Regions from separate parts of the Nitratireductor sp. GZWM139 genome, predicted to be linked through region 2. Evidence: riboswitches for the same ligand, from Rfam matches in the RefSeq annotation. Region 2 holds a riboswitch; the other holds the start of a gene.

Region 1 (6,020 bases), on a different contig from region 2:
CAGATCGGCTTTGCCGCCCAGCGCTTCCACCGCCGCCGCGAACCCGCCGATAAAGGCCACATCCGCCGAGCCTTCGAGAATGTCCCGCCCGGCATCGTCGCCCGTATGGATGAGCATGTCGGCATCCGCCACCTGCCGCGCAAACGCGCCATCTTCCCGCCGGCCTTCGCCCTCCGCACCGCCGAAGGCAAACGCGCCGGCGTCCAGATAGGCCTGCCCGAGTTCGGCGCGCTCCTGCCAGTCTCCGCGCGCCAGCTTTTCTTCCGGTCCCGCGCCATAGGTGCCCGGCGCGGAGCCGAAAATGCGCGCCGGAGCCTTGCCGGCCACGCGCGCAGCAGCGGCAAGCGGGTTTTCGCTCTCGTCTTCGTCGCGCGCGGCCACGGCGGCAACCGCTGTGTCGAGCAACGCGATCTGGGTCGGGAACATGTCGCGAAACAGGCCGGAGATGCGCCACGTCACGTCAATACGCGGACGGCCAAGGCTTGCCGGCGGCAGCACTTCAATGCCCGTCACGCGCCCCGTCGCCTGATCCCATTGCGGCCGGCACCCCATCAGCGCCAGCCCCTGTGCGATCTCCTCGCCGCCAGTGCGCAGGCTGGCGCTGCCCCACAGGTCGATCACCAGCGAGCGCGGCCAGTCGCCATGCTCCTGCAGATAGCCGCGCACGGCCTCATCCGCCGCCATCCTGCCCAGTGCGGTTGCGGTCGGCGTCGGCAGGGTGCGCGGATCGGCGGTGAAGATGTTGCGGCCGGTCGGCAACACATCGGTACGCCCCCGCGCCGGCGCGCCGGAGGGGCCGGGCGCAATGTGTCGGGCATCGAGTGCGGCCAGAAGCGCGCGCTTTTCGCTCTCCGCGCAGGCGCTGCGTTCAGGCCCTTCATCCATGCCGCTGCCCCGGCCATAGATGTGCAGCCCGTCCTTGATGGCGAAATCTTTCAGATCACAGAGCCAGGCATCGATCTGCATCAGCGCCGCATCCGTGTCGCCCGTGTCCTCAACGCCGGCATCACGGGTCAGACCGGTGCGCTCGGCGGTTTCCACGATCAGCTGCGCCAGCCGGTCGCGGCGGCGGCGGTCCAGCCCGTCGGCCTGCGCATATTCGTCCACCAGCCGTTCCAGTTCCTGCTGGTCCTGCGAAAGCCCTGCGCCCGCCAGTGGCGGCGTCAGATGCCCAAGCGTCACAGCGCCGATCCGGCGCTTGGCCTGCGCCGCTTCACCCGGATTGCTGACGATGAAGGGATAGACCACCGGCAGCGCACCAGCCACGATCTCCGGAAAGCAGGTTTCCGTCAGCGCCACGGTCTTGCCCGGCAGCCATTCCAGCGTACCATGCGCACCCACATGGATCAGCGCATGGGCATCGAGCCCCTCCCGCATCCAGTGGCCGAAGGCGACCAGCGCATGGCGCGGTGCAAGCGTCGGGTCATGATAGTCCACGCGTCGGTCTGCCGAGCGCCCGCGATCCGGCGCAAGCGCCACGGTGACATTGCCGAACCGCGCCGCGCGGAACGGAAAGACGCCATCTTCCGCATCGCCTTCCGCCGGTCCCCAGGTGGCGAACAGCGTTTCACGCGCTTCTTCGCGCAGCGCATCGAAAGCGCACCGGTATTCATCCAGCGAAAGCGCTTCCGACGGCTCTTCAAGCTGCTGCATCAGCGCCCTTGGGGTCTCCGGAACACCAGAAACCGCATAACCCGCTTCATCAAGGTCATGCAGCATGGCGAGCACGCTCGATGGCACGTCGAGCCCCACCGCATAGCCGGTGCGGCCGGGGGCGCTTGGATAGTCCGGGATGAGAACGACAATGCGGCGCTCAGCCTCCGGAGTGCCACCGAGCTTCAGAAAGGCGGCGATCCTCGCCGCAACCTGCCGGATGCGCGCGGGTTCGGGCCGGTTGCGCTGAACGCCGAAGGAAAGCCCTTCATCCAGCGCCGCCTCATCCTTGAAGGAAATCGCGCCGGCCATCAGCCGGCCATCGAGTTCCGGCAGCACCACATGCATGGCGAGGTCCGCAGGCGCGAGACCGCGCTGCCCTTCCTGCCACGCTTCGCGCCGCGTGGTGGCGGTGACCACCTGAAAAACCGGCACGCCAAAGCGGTCGAACAGCGTTTTTTCGCCGGGCTCCGCGCCGCTCGAAAAGGCCGTCGCGGTGATGAGCGCCTGCGGCTCCAACGCCTCCACGGCGTTGCGCACGAGATCGGCGGCAACCGGGTCACGCAGGCTGGAAACGAAAACGGGAACCGCACACAGCCCCTGTTCCTCAAGCGCCTCCACCAGCGCGTCGATGGGCGCAACATCGCTTGCCAGCAGCATGGAGCGATAAAAGAGGATCGGCACGACAGGCCTGTCGGCATTCGCACTGGCCGGGAAGAACGACGCTTCGACAATGCCATGGCCCGGCGCATAGAAACCGGCCTTGGCCACCGGTTCCGCCTCCGGCGCTTCGATGTCCCGCCCCGCAAGGCACGCAAGCTGCATGGTCAGCGCGCGCATATTGTCCGGTCCGCCTTCGCGGAAGCAGGCGAGCAGCGCCGCGCGCGCTTCCGGCGAAACGGTGGAGCGCTCGGCCAGGCGCGCGTCGTCCTGATGGCATTCGCCGGGAAGCAGCGCCAGCGCGATGCCCTTTTGCCGGGCCAGTGCGGAAAGCCGGTCGCAGCCATAGCGCCACCACTCATAGCCGCCCAGCACCCGCACCAGAATGACGCGGGCATGCGCTGCCGTGTTGTCGATCCACAGATCGACCGACATGGGGTGTCTCAGGTCGCGCAGTGCGGCAAGGCGCAGCGCGGGCAGGGCCTCGCGCTGCGCCTGCCATGCAGAGGCAATCCCCGCCAGATCGCTGTCGGTGAACGACAGCGCCACCATGTCCGCCGGCGACTGCTGCAGATCGACAGGCTCGATCAGATCGTCGAGTGAGGCACTGGTGGTGGCGAGGATGTGCATCGGATCAGGCCGAGAGAAGGCTTTCGATACGCGCGCGGTCGATGCCCTTGAGACCGATCACGACAAGCCGCGTCTCGGCGGCTTCGCCGGCCTTCCACGGGCGGTCGTAATGGTGCGACACGCGCGGACCGACTGCCTGCACCTGCAGGCGCATGGGCTTGCCCTTCACATGCGCAAAGCCCTTGAGGCGCAGAACCTCGCCGGTCTCCACCGCCGCATTGACACGCGCTTCCAGATCTTCGGGCCGCAGAACCGATGGCAGATCGACAACGAATGTATCGAAATCGTCGTGCTCATGGTCATGCGCATCGTCGTGATGCGTCTTGCGGTTCTCGATGTCGTCCTCGACGGCAAGCCCGAGACCCAGCAGCAGGGCAGGGTCCACCTTGCCATGCGCGCTCGGCACGATCTGCACATTGCGCGACAGATGCCCCGCAATCCGCGCGCGGGCGCGCCCGGCGGCTTCCTCATCCAGAAGATCGTTCTTCGACAGAACGATCAGGTCAGCGCAGGCCACCTGGTCGTCGAACACTTCTTCGATCGGATCATCATGGTCGAGCGAATCGTCGGCTGCGCGCTGTGCATCCAGCGCGTCCATGTCCGCAGCCACATGACCGTCGGCAAGCGCCGGCCCGTCCACCACGGCAATCACGCCATCGACCGTCACACGGTTCTTGATTGCCGGCCACTGAAAGGCCTGCACCAGCGGCTTTGGCAGCGCCAGACCGGACGTCTCGATCAGAATGTGATCGACCTTCGGCTCACGTGCGAGGATCTGGTCGAGCGCCGGCACGAAATCATCGGCAACCGTGCAGCAGATGCAGCCATTGGCCAGTTCGAGAACGTTTTCCTCGGGGCAATTGTCCAGCCCGCAGCTTTTCAGCACCTCGCCATCAATGCCGGCATCGCCGAACTCATTGACGATGATCGCCAGCCGCTTGCCATGCGCGCCTTCCAGAACATTGCGGATCAGCGTCGTCTTGCCGGCGCCGAGAAAGCCGGTCACGACGGTGCAGGGAACCCGGTCGAAACTCGTGGTCATGGGATATCCTTCAGGTGATGGAGTGTGGAGAACGATAAGACGCGGGTGAGGGGCGCACGGGCCTTTTGCGGCCGCGTACTGGCAGAGACACCATGAATGGTCGGGAGAAGGCGCGCAGCGGCGCTGTCAGCAGTCACAATGCACACTCCTTGCCCGGGACACCCGCCAGGCGGTCAGGATTTCATTCGCAGACGGCAGGTTTCCTGGCTCACGGGTCGATGCGCTTTCCAGCCTTCCCAGGGCAAACCCCAGTGGCGTGTCAGGTGCGCTCTCCGCTTACAGTTGCGGGGACAGCTGCGGCATTGGGCAAGGCCCGCACCGCATTCCCTCTAGGGTCAGTACCTATCAATATGACCGCAATGGCGTTCGATAGACCAAGAGATGCGAGGAAAAGCCCGCAGAGCGGGGCCTCTCCCCGGTCAAGGGGTTTGACGCGGCAGATCGCCGGTCTATCGAGCGTCCTTCGGATCGGCCTGTTTTGCACGGGCAACTTTGTCGCAAGACCTTGAAAGACATGAAGTCTTCCTACTGTCTTGCTTCGCGTATCCGCACAAATCAGGCCGACCATTGTGGTCATATTGATAGGTCCTGACCCTGGCCCTCTCCATTGCGGGAGAAGGACCGTCTGCTGCGCATTTACGGCTCGCCTGCCACGTCTGTCAATGTGGGCAACAAAGCGTTTGCGGGGCGTGGCGATTCTTGTATGCTCCGCCCGCTGTCGGTTCCGCTGAAGCGGACCCAGAGGGAACGTGGTGCGGCGCAATCGCGCCAAAACCACGGCTGCCCCCGCAACTGTAAGCGGAGAGCGTTTTCCTGATAGCCACTGAGGCATGACGCCTTGGGAAGGCTGGAAAACGCATCGACCCGTGAGCCAGGAAACCTGCCGACGGCCTGAAAGAAACACCGTAACCCTCGGGTGGAGGGGAAAGGACCGGACATGAACACGCGTTTCCTGCGCACTTTTTCCGCATTCGCTTTTGCATCGCTCTTCGCAACCAGCGCCCAGGCCCATCACGCCATGGACGGGCAGACGCCCACGACCCTTTACGAAGGGCTGGTTTCAGGGCTCGCCCATCCCGTGATCGGGCTTGATCATCTGGCCTTCATCGTCGCTGCCGGCCTGTTTGCCGCCGTCGCCGGCATGAGCCTTTTCGCGCCGCTTCTCTTTGTTGCCGGCTCGCTTGTCGGCGTCGGCCTGCACCTGATGCTGCTCGATCTTCCGGCAGCCGAAATCGTCATCGCGGCAAGCGTTCTTGCTGGCGGCTGGCTTCTGGCGCGCGGTCGGGCCGTGGAAAGCCACATGCTCGTCTTCGCTCTGTTCCTGGTGGTCGGCGTGTTCCATGGCTATGCCTTCGGCGAAGCCATTGTCGGCAGCGAACAGACGCCGCTCATCGCCTATCTCGCAGGCCTTGCCGCAATACAGAGCGCCATCGCGCTTGGCGTCTATTTTCTCGTCCGCTCGCGCGGCTGGGCGGTTGAGGCCATGCAGCCCCGGCTTGCTGGCGCCGCCATTGTCGGTGTCGGCGTAACCTTCCTTGCCGGACAGCTTGTCGGCTGAGCCGGCGGATCTGACGATGCGTTCACTTCATTTCGTTCTGGGCGGCGCGCGCTCCGGCAAGAGCCGCCATGCCGAAACGCTGATCGAAGCCGCACCCGCGCCCTGGCACTACATCGCCACGGCCCAGGCCTTCGATGACGAGATGCGCGAACGCATCGCCATTCACCGCGCGCGGCGCAAAGGGGCATTGGCGGGGCCGGGGGAAGTAGAGGGGGCGTGGCAGACGCACGACGCCCCGCTCGACCTGCCGGGGGTGCTTCAAACCCTGCCGGCCCGCGAAACGGTTCTGGTCGATTGCCTCACCCTGTGGCTCAGCAATCTCATGCTGAACGACCATGAGCTAAAACCTGCCGCCGAGCGACTGCTTGCAGCTCTTGCCGCAAGAGAGGGAACCACGGTTCTCGTTTCCAATGAAGTCGGCTTCGGCATCGTGCCCGAAACCCCGCTCGGACGCCGTTTCCGCGATGAGGCGGGGTT
Region 2 (6,020 bases):
TCTCGCTGGAAGATGCCGTGCGCCGCATGACGTCCATGGCCGCGCAGCGCTTTTCGCTCACGGATCGCGGGCTTCTGCGCCCCGGCATGGCCGGCGATGTCGTGCTTTTCGAGGAGAGCATCACAGACCGCGCGACCTTCGACGATTCATCGCAACTGCCCTCCGGTGTCAGCCACCTGTTCGTCAATGGGGGCATGGTCATCGAGGATGGCCGCGAGACGGGCGCGCGTCCCGGTCGCGTTCTCTAACCAATTCCGCCGCCCCCCGGCGGCCCGATAATGTTTGATTTCAAAGGAGTGCCCGCCATGCATCTGTCGATGTGGACTTACCCCTGGGATGTTCAGGATCAGGGGCTGGAGCGGCTTGTCGCCGATCTGCGCGACCGCGCCGGGCTCAACACGGTCAGCCTCGCCACGTCCTATCACGCCGGTCGCTTTCTCCAGCCGCGCAGCCCGCATCAGAAAGCCTATTTTCCCGAGGATGGAACGGTCTATTTCGAGCCGGACGAAGCGCTCTGGGCGGACCGGGAGATCAAGCCGCTAAAGGCGCGCAATGTTGCCGAGCGTGGCGACATGCTGAAGGCGCTCACAGACGCGCGCGCACAGACCGGCATGAAAGTCTCCTGCTGGACCGTCTGCCTGCACAACACGCGTCTGGGCATGGAGCATCCAGACCACGTCACCCGCAACGCGTTCGGCAATCCGAACTATTACAATCTCTGCCCGTCCAGCCCTGCTGCCCGCGCCTATGTCACGACGCTCGTTCAGGATGTAAGCACTCGCTACCGGCCGGACATGATCGAGCTTGAAAGCCCCAACTTCATGGGCTTCGCGCACGAATATCACCACGAGAAGGACGGCGTCGGCCTCAATGCGGAGGATGATTTCCTCCTGTCGCTCTGCTTCTGCGACCATTGCATGGCGCGTGCCGGGGCGGCTGGCGTCAATGCAAAGGGCGCGCGCGAGACGGTTGGCCGCTTCATCGCAGAAATGTGCGCGCGTGAAATTCCGGAAAAGCAGTTCCCGGATTTCCCGGAAGCGGGCCTCGATGCGTTCAACGCTCATGAAGACCTGCGCGCCTACCTCGCCTGGCGCAGCGAGCCGGTCACGTCGCTGATTGCCGAGATCCGTGAGGCCGCACATCCTGAAACAAAGGTGGTCCTGATCGACCTTGCCGACGGATGGCTGGGCGGGGTCGAACTTGAAGAAGCGGCAGGGGCCTGCGATGGCGTGATCCTCTGCTGCTACTGCATGGAGCCGCAGGCCGTGAGTGCGCTATTCGAAAAAGCGCGTGGCATCGTCGGACCAGAAAAATTCCTGGGCGTCGGGCTGCGCGTCTTCTACCCGGAGATGGAAAACGGCGACGACCTTGCCGAGCGGGCGCAGGCCGCCATCGCCGCCGGTGCTGATGGTGTGAATTTCTACAATTACGGCCTGATCCCGGAAAAGCGCCTCGACTGGGTGCGCACCGCCACCGACCGCCTGGCGTAAGACAGCGCCATTTCGCGAGGTGTCAGACGCCGCCACATGTCTGTGCGCGGCGCCCGCTGGCATGCGGGTTTTCCGCATTGCCCGGGCCTGTGCAGTTTCAAAAAAGCGCTGACGGCATTCCTTGACAACAAGCCGGCTATACGGCTTGATGTGGAAGTCCACTAATATGGATATATGTCCATAATAGTGGAACTGACAAATTTGGGAAAGGGGAACTCAGCATGGCTATTCCGTTTCGCGCACATGCGCTTCTGCTCACCACCGCAATGATGGTCGCGGCCGCACCGGCGGTCGCGCAGGACAAGAGCAAGCTCGACGAGGTTCTGGAACGCGGTCACCTCGTTCTTGGCACCGGCAGCACCAACGCGCCCTGGCACTTCAAGAGCGTCGACGACAAGCTTCAGGGCTTCGATGTCGACATGGGCCGCATCATCGCCAAGTCGCTGTTCGGTGATCCCGACAAGATCGAATATGTGACGCAGTCCTCGGATGCGCGCATTCCGAACATCACCACCGGCAAGGTCGATGTCACCTGCCAGTTCATGACCGTCACCGGTGAGCGCGCCCAGCAGGTCGCCTTCACCATCCCGTATTACCGCGAGGGCGTCGGCCTCATGCTGAAGGCCGATGGTGATTATGCGGATTACGAGGCGCTCAAGGAGGCCGGTTCTTCCGTCACCGTGTCCGTTCTTCAGAATGTCTACGCGGAAGACATGGTGCACGCGGCGCTGCCCGAGGCGAGCGTCGACCAGTATGAGTCCGTCGATCTCATCTATCAGGCGCTGGAATCCGGCCGCTCTGACGCCGTCGCCACCGACCAGTCGTCGCTTGCCTGGTACATGACGCAGAACCCCGACCGTTACCGCGATGCCGGTTATGGCTGGAACCCGCAGTCCTATTCCTGCGCCGTCGCGCGCGGCGACCAGGACTGGCTCAACTTCGTCAACACCGCCCTGCATGAGGCGATGACGGGCGTTGAGTTCAACTTCTATGCGGACTCCTTCAAGACCTGGTTCGGCAAGGATCTGCAGCCGCCGCAGATCGGCTTCCCGGTCGAATACAAGTAAGCATCGCATCTGCATGAGGGCGGCGGGTGACCGGGTGCGTCATCCGCCGGCCTTCCTGCATGGCTGGGACCCGATATGGGCTATACACTCAATTTTTCCGCCGTCTGGCGCAGCTTCGATCAGCTTCTCTGGGGGCTGCTGCTCAGCCTTGAACTGGCGATTGGCGCGATCCTGATCGGCGCCGTCATCGGCCTCGTAACCGCCTTTGGCCTCATCTCCAAAAGCGGCTGGGCGCGCCGTCCGGCAGCGCTTTACGTCACGGTGATCCGCAATCTGCCGATTCTCGTTCTGATCCTGTTTTCCTATTTCGCGCTGCCGCAGATGGGTGTCCGTCTGGGCAAGATCGAAAGCTTCGTGGCAACGCTCGCCATCTATTCCGGCGCCTATCTGGCGGAGGTGTTTCGCGCGGGCCTTCTGTCCATCCCCAACGGTCTGAAGGAGGCGGGCCTCGCCATCGGTCTGACGCCGATGCAGATCCGCACCTCCATCGTCATACCGCTGATGTTCAGAAACGTGCTGCCGTCGCTTTCATCCACGCTGATCTCGCTTTTCAAGGATACGTCTCTGGCCGCAGCCATCGCGGTGCCGGAACTCACCTTCGAGGCGCGCAAGATCAATGTCGAAACCTTCCGTGTGGTCGAGACCTGGATCGTCGCTTCCTGTCTCTATGTCGCCACCTGCACGGTGCTGGCCGCGCTTATGCGCATGGTCGAGCGCCGTCTTGTGATTTCGAGGTGAGCCGATGAACGAGTTTCTCGCATTTCTCGATCAGGTCTGGCTTGCCCGTTTCGTGATCCTGCGCGGCCTTGGCCTGACCGTTTCAATCTCGCTTCTGGCCATCGCCCTGGGCTCCGTGCTGGGCGTTATGGTCGGGCTTGCGCTGACCTATGGAAACAGGCCGCTGCGTTTTGTCGTGCGCGCCTATACGGATTTCATTCGTGGCACGCCCGTGCTCGTTCTGGTGCTCGCCAGCTTCTACATCCTGTCCACGATCGGCATTGAGCTGAACGCGTTTCAGGCGGGTGTGTTTGCGCTGGCGGTCTTCTGTTCCTCGCATGTGGGTGAAATCGTGCGCGGCGCGCTGCAGGCCATTCCGGCCGGGCAGACAGAAGCGGCCAAGGCCATCGGCCTCACCTTCAGCCAGACCTTCACTTCGGTTCTGTGGCCGCAGGCGCTGCGCCAGATGCTGCCCACCTGGGTGAACACGGCTGCGGAGATGGTCAAGGCGTCCACGCTTCTGTCCGTCATCGGCGTGGCCGAGCTTCTGCTCCGCACGCAGGAGATCATCTCCCGCAATTTCATGAGCCTGGAGTTCTATTTCCTGGCCGGCCGCATCCTCATCGATGGTGAACCCATCGGCTATGAAGAGCGCAACGGCGTGCGCGTTCGCAAGAGCGAGAAGGAAATCGCCCGCCAGCGCGCGCTGACGGGCATGGCCTTCCAGCAGTTCAACCTGTTCCCGCACATGACCGCAGCATCCAATGTCATGCTCGGCCTGATCAAGGTGAAGAAGATGGCGCGCGACGAGGCGCGCAGCGTCGCGGAGAAATGGCTCGAGCGCGTCGGTCTCGGCCAGCGCGCGGATCACTACCCCGGCCAGCTGTCCGGCGGTCAGCAGCAGCGCGTGGCCATCGCCCGCGCCATCGCCATGAACCCGCGCCTCATGCTCTTTGATGAGGTAACGTCTGCGCTTGATCCCGAACTGGTGGGCGAAGTGCTTCAGGTGATCAAGGATCTGGCTGCCGATGGCATGAGCATGCTTCTGGTCACCCACGAAATGCGCTTCGCTTTCGAGGTTTCCTCCCGCGTCATCTTCATGAATCAGGGGGTAATCGGCGAGGAGGGGGATCCGAAGGTGATGTTCCTGAAGCCGCAGACCGAACGCCTTGCCGAATTCCTCAAGACGTCGAGTTTCGCCTGAGATCTTGACCAACTGCCGCCGGCGCGCCTGAGCGCCCGGCGGAAAATCTGGCGCCTGCCACGCACAGAATGATGGCGGCAGTGACCGACGGGCTGGATGCGGCCACGCTTGCCCGCCATGCGCTTGAGAGGGACGTGGTGCTCGCGCCAGGAAACGCCTTCAGCCTGTCAGGCTCCGCCTGCGGGTTCCTGCGTTTCAACGTTGCTCAATGCGACGATGAACGGATTTTTTCCGTTCTGGAGGAGATCACACGCGCGCCGTAGAGCCATGCCCAAAGCGGCGTTGCGAATAATCCAGCAGTTTGTTTCTGCTTTCCCCGGAAACAATATATTGACTTCATATATCCAGAAGATACCAACTGTAGGGGTTATGGTTCTTTCGATTCCTCGTGGGATCGGAAGTGAAAAGGGAAGCCGGTGCGCCTCTGGGCAAGGCCGGCGCTGCCCCCGCAACTGTAAGCAGCGAGCCGCTTTCACTCTGTGTCACTGATGCCCCAGCGCATCGGGAAGGCCGGAAAGCGGTGATGACCTGCGAGCCAGGAGACCTGCCATGACGAAATAAACGTCCACGGGCGGGGTGTCCCGGTGGTGCGTGTGTCGCCACGGCAATGCCGTCGCGCCGCATGTCTCCGCGCCCCCGTCCAACCGCCACGGGGGTCTACATGCCGGCGACTGAAGCACAAAACACCAATGGAACCGCCACGGTTCCGCATTCCACTGCAAACACCGAAACCGCATCGTCTGAACCGGGTTACCGCGTCATCCGCCGTAGTGGCGGCGTCACGCCGTTCGATCCCGCCAAGATCGCGGTGGCGCTGACCAAGGCGTTTCTGGCGGTTGAGGGTTCCACCGCCGCTGGCTCGCGCCGTGTCCATGAAATTGTCGAGGAGCTTGCCGTACAGATCGTGTCCGCGCTCACGCGCCGGGCCGATGCCGACCGTCTGTTCCACATCGAGGAAATTCAGGATCAGGTGGAACTCGCCCTCATGCGCGGCGAGCATCATCGGGTTGCCCGCGCCTATGTGCTCTATCGCGAGGAGCGCGCCCGCGAACGCGCCGCCGGGACGGCCAGTGTGGAAGCCCCGCAATCCGCCCTGCAGATGACGGCGGATGACGGAACGCTGGTTCCGCTGGACGAGGCGCGGCTTGCCGCAATCGTCGAAGAAGCCTGTGCCGGCCTCAAGACCGTTTCCGCCGAACCGATCCTCACGGAAACCCGCCGCAATCTCTATGACGGCATCCGTCAGGACGAGCTGTCGCTTGCGCCCATCCTTGCCGCCCGCACGCTGGTGGAGCAGGAGCCTGACTATGCGTTCGTCTCCGCGCGTCTTCTGCTCGACAAATTGCGGCGCGAGGCGCTTACCTTTGTGGCCGGCAGGTCCGAGCAGGCGACGCAGGCCGAAATGGCGGAGCGCTATGCAAGCTATTTCCCTGACTTTATCGCGAGCGGCATTGCAAGCGAGCTCATCGACCCCGAGCTTGCCCGTTTCGATCTGGCGCGCCTTGGCGCGGCGCTCAGGCCCGAGCGTGATCTGAACTTCCA

What was found. A riboswitch is a leader RNA that binds a small molecule or an ion and turns the genes downstream of it on or off. The one in region 2 is predicted to bind cobalamin.
Region 1: it holds a riboswitch for cobalamin, as region 2 does, so the genes downstream of both, NDI72_RS16590 (HupE/UreJ family protein) here and NDI72_RS04270 (ribonucleoside-diphosphate reductase subunit alpha) in region 2, are expected to answer to the same signal.

Annotation. Positions count from the first base shown of each region.
Region 1 covers NZ_JAMQML010000014.1:40,328-46,347, forward strand. The annotation lists gene cobN (cobaltochelatase subunit CobN) at 1-2,943, opposite strand, end outside; gene cobW (cobalamin biosynthesis protein CobW) at 2,948-3,985, opposite strand; cobalamin riboswitch at 4,162-4,359, opposite strand; cobalamin riboswitch at 4,688-4,887, shown strand; gene NDI72_RS16590 (HupE/UreJ family protein) at 4,923-5,543, shown strand; gene cobU (bifunctional adenosylcobinamide kinase/adenosylcobinamide-phosphate guanylyltransferase) at 5,560-6,020, shown strand, end outside.
Region 2 covers NZ_JAMQML010000003.1:20,578-26,597, forward strand. The annotation lists gene NDI72_RS04235 (N-acyl-D-amino-acid deacylase family protein) at 1-248, shown strand, start outside; gene NDI72_RS04240 (glycoside hydrolase family protein) at 306-1,490, shown strand; gene NDI72_RS04245 (transporter substrate-binding protein) at 1,757-2,557, shown strand; gene NDI72_RS04250 (amino acid ABC transporter permease) at 2,633-3,295, shown strand; partial or broken gene NDI72_RS04255 (amino acid ABC transporter permease) at 3,300-3,887, shown strand; partial or broken gene NDI72_RS04260 (amino acid ABC transporter ATP-binding protein) at 3,876-4,478, shown strand; partial or broken gene NDI72_RS04265 (PLP-dependent aminotransferase family protein) at 4,565-4,741, shown strand; cobalamin riboswitch at 4,832-5,044, shown strand; gene NDI72_RS04270 (ribonucleoside-diphosphate reductase subunit alpha) at 5,140-6,020, shown strand, end outside.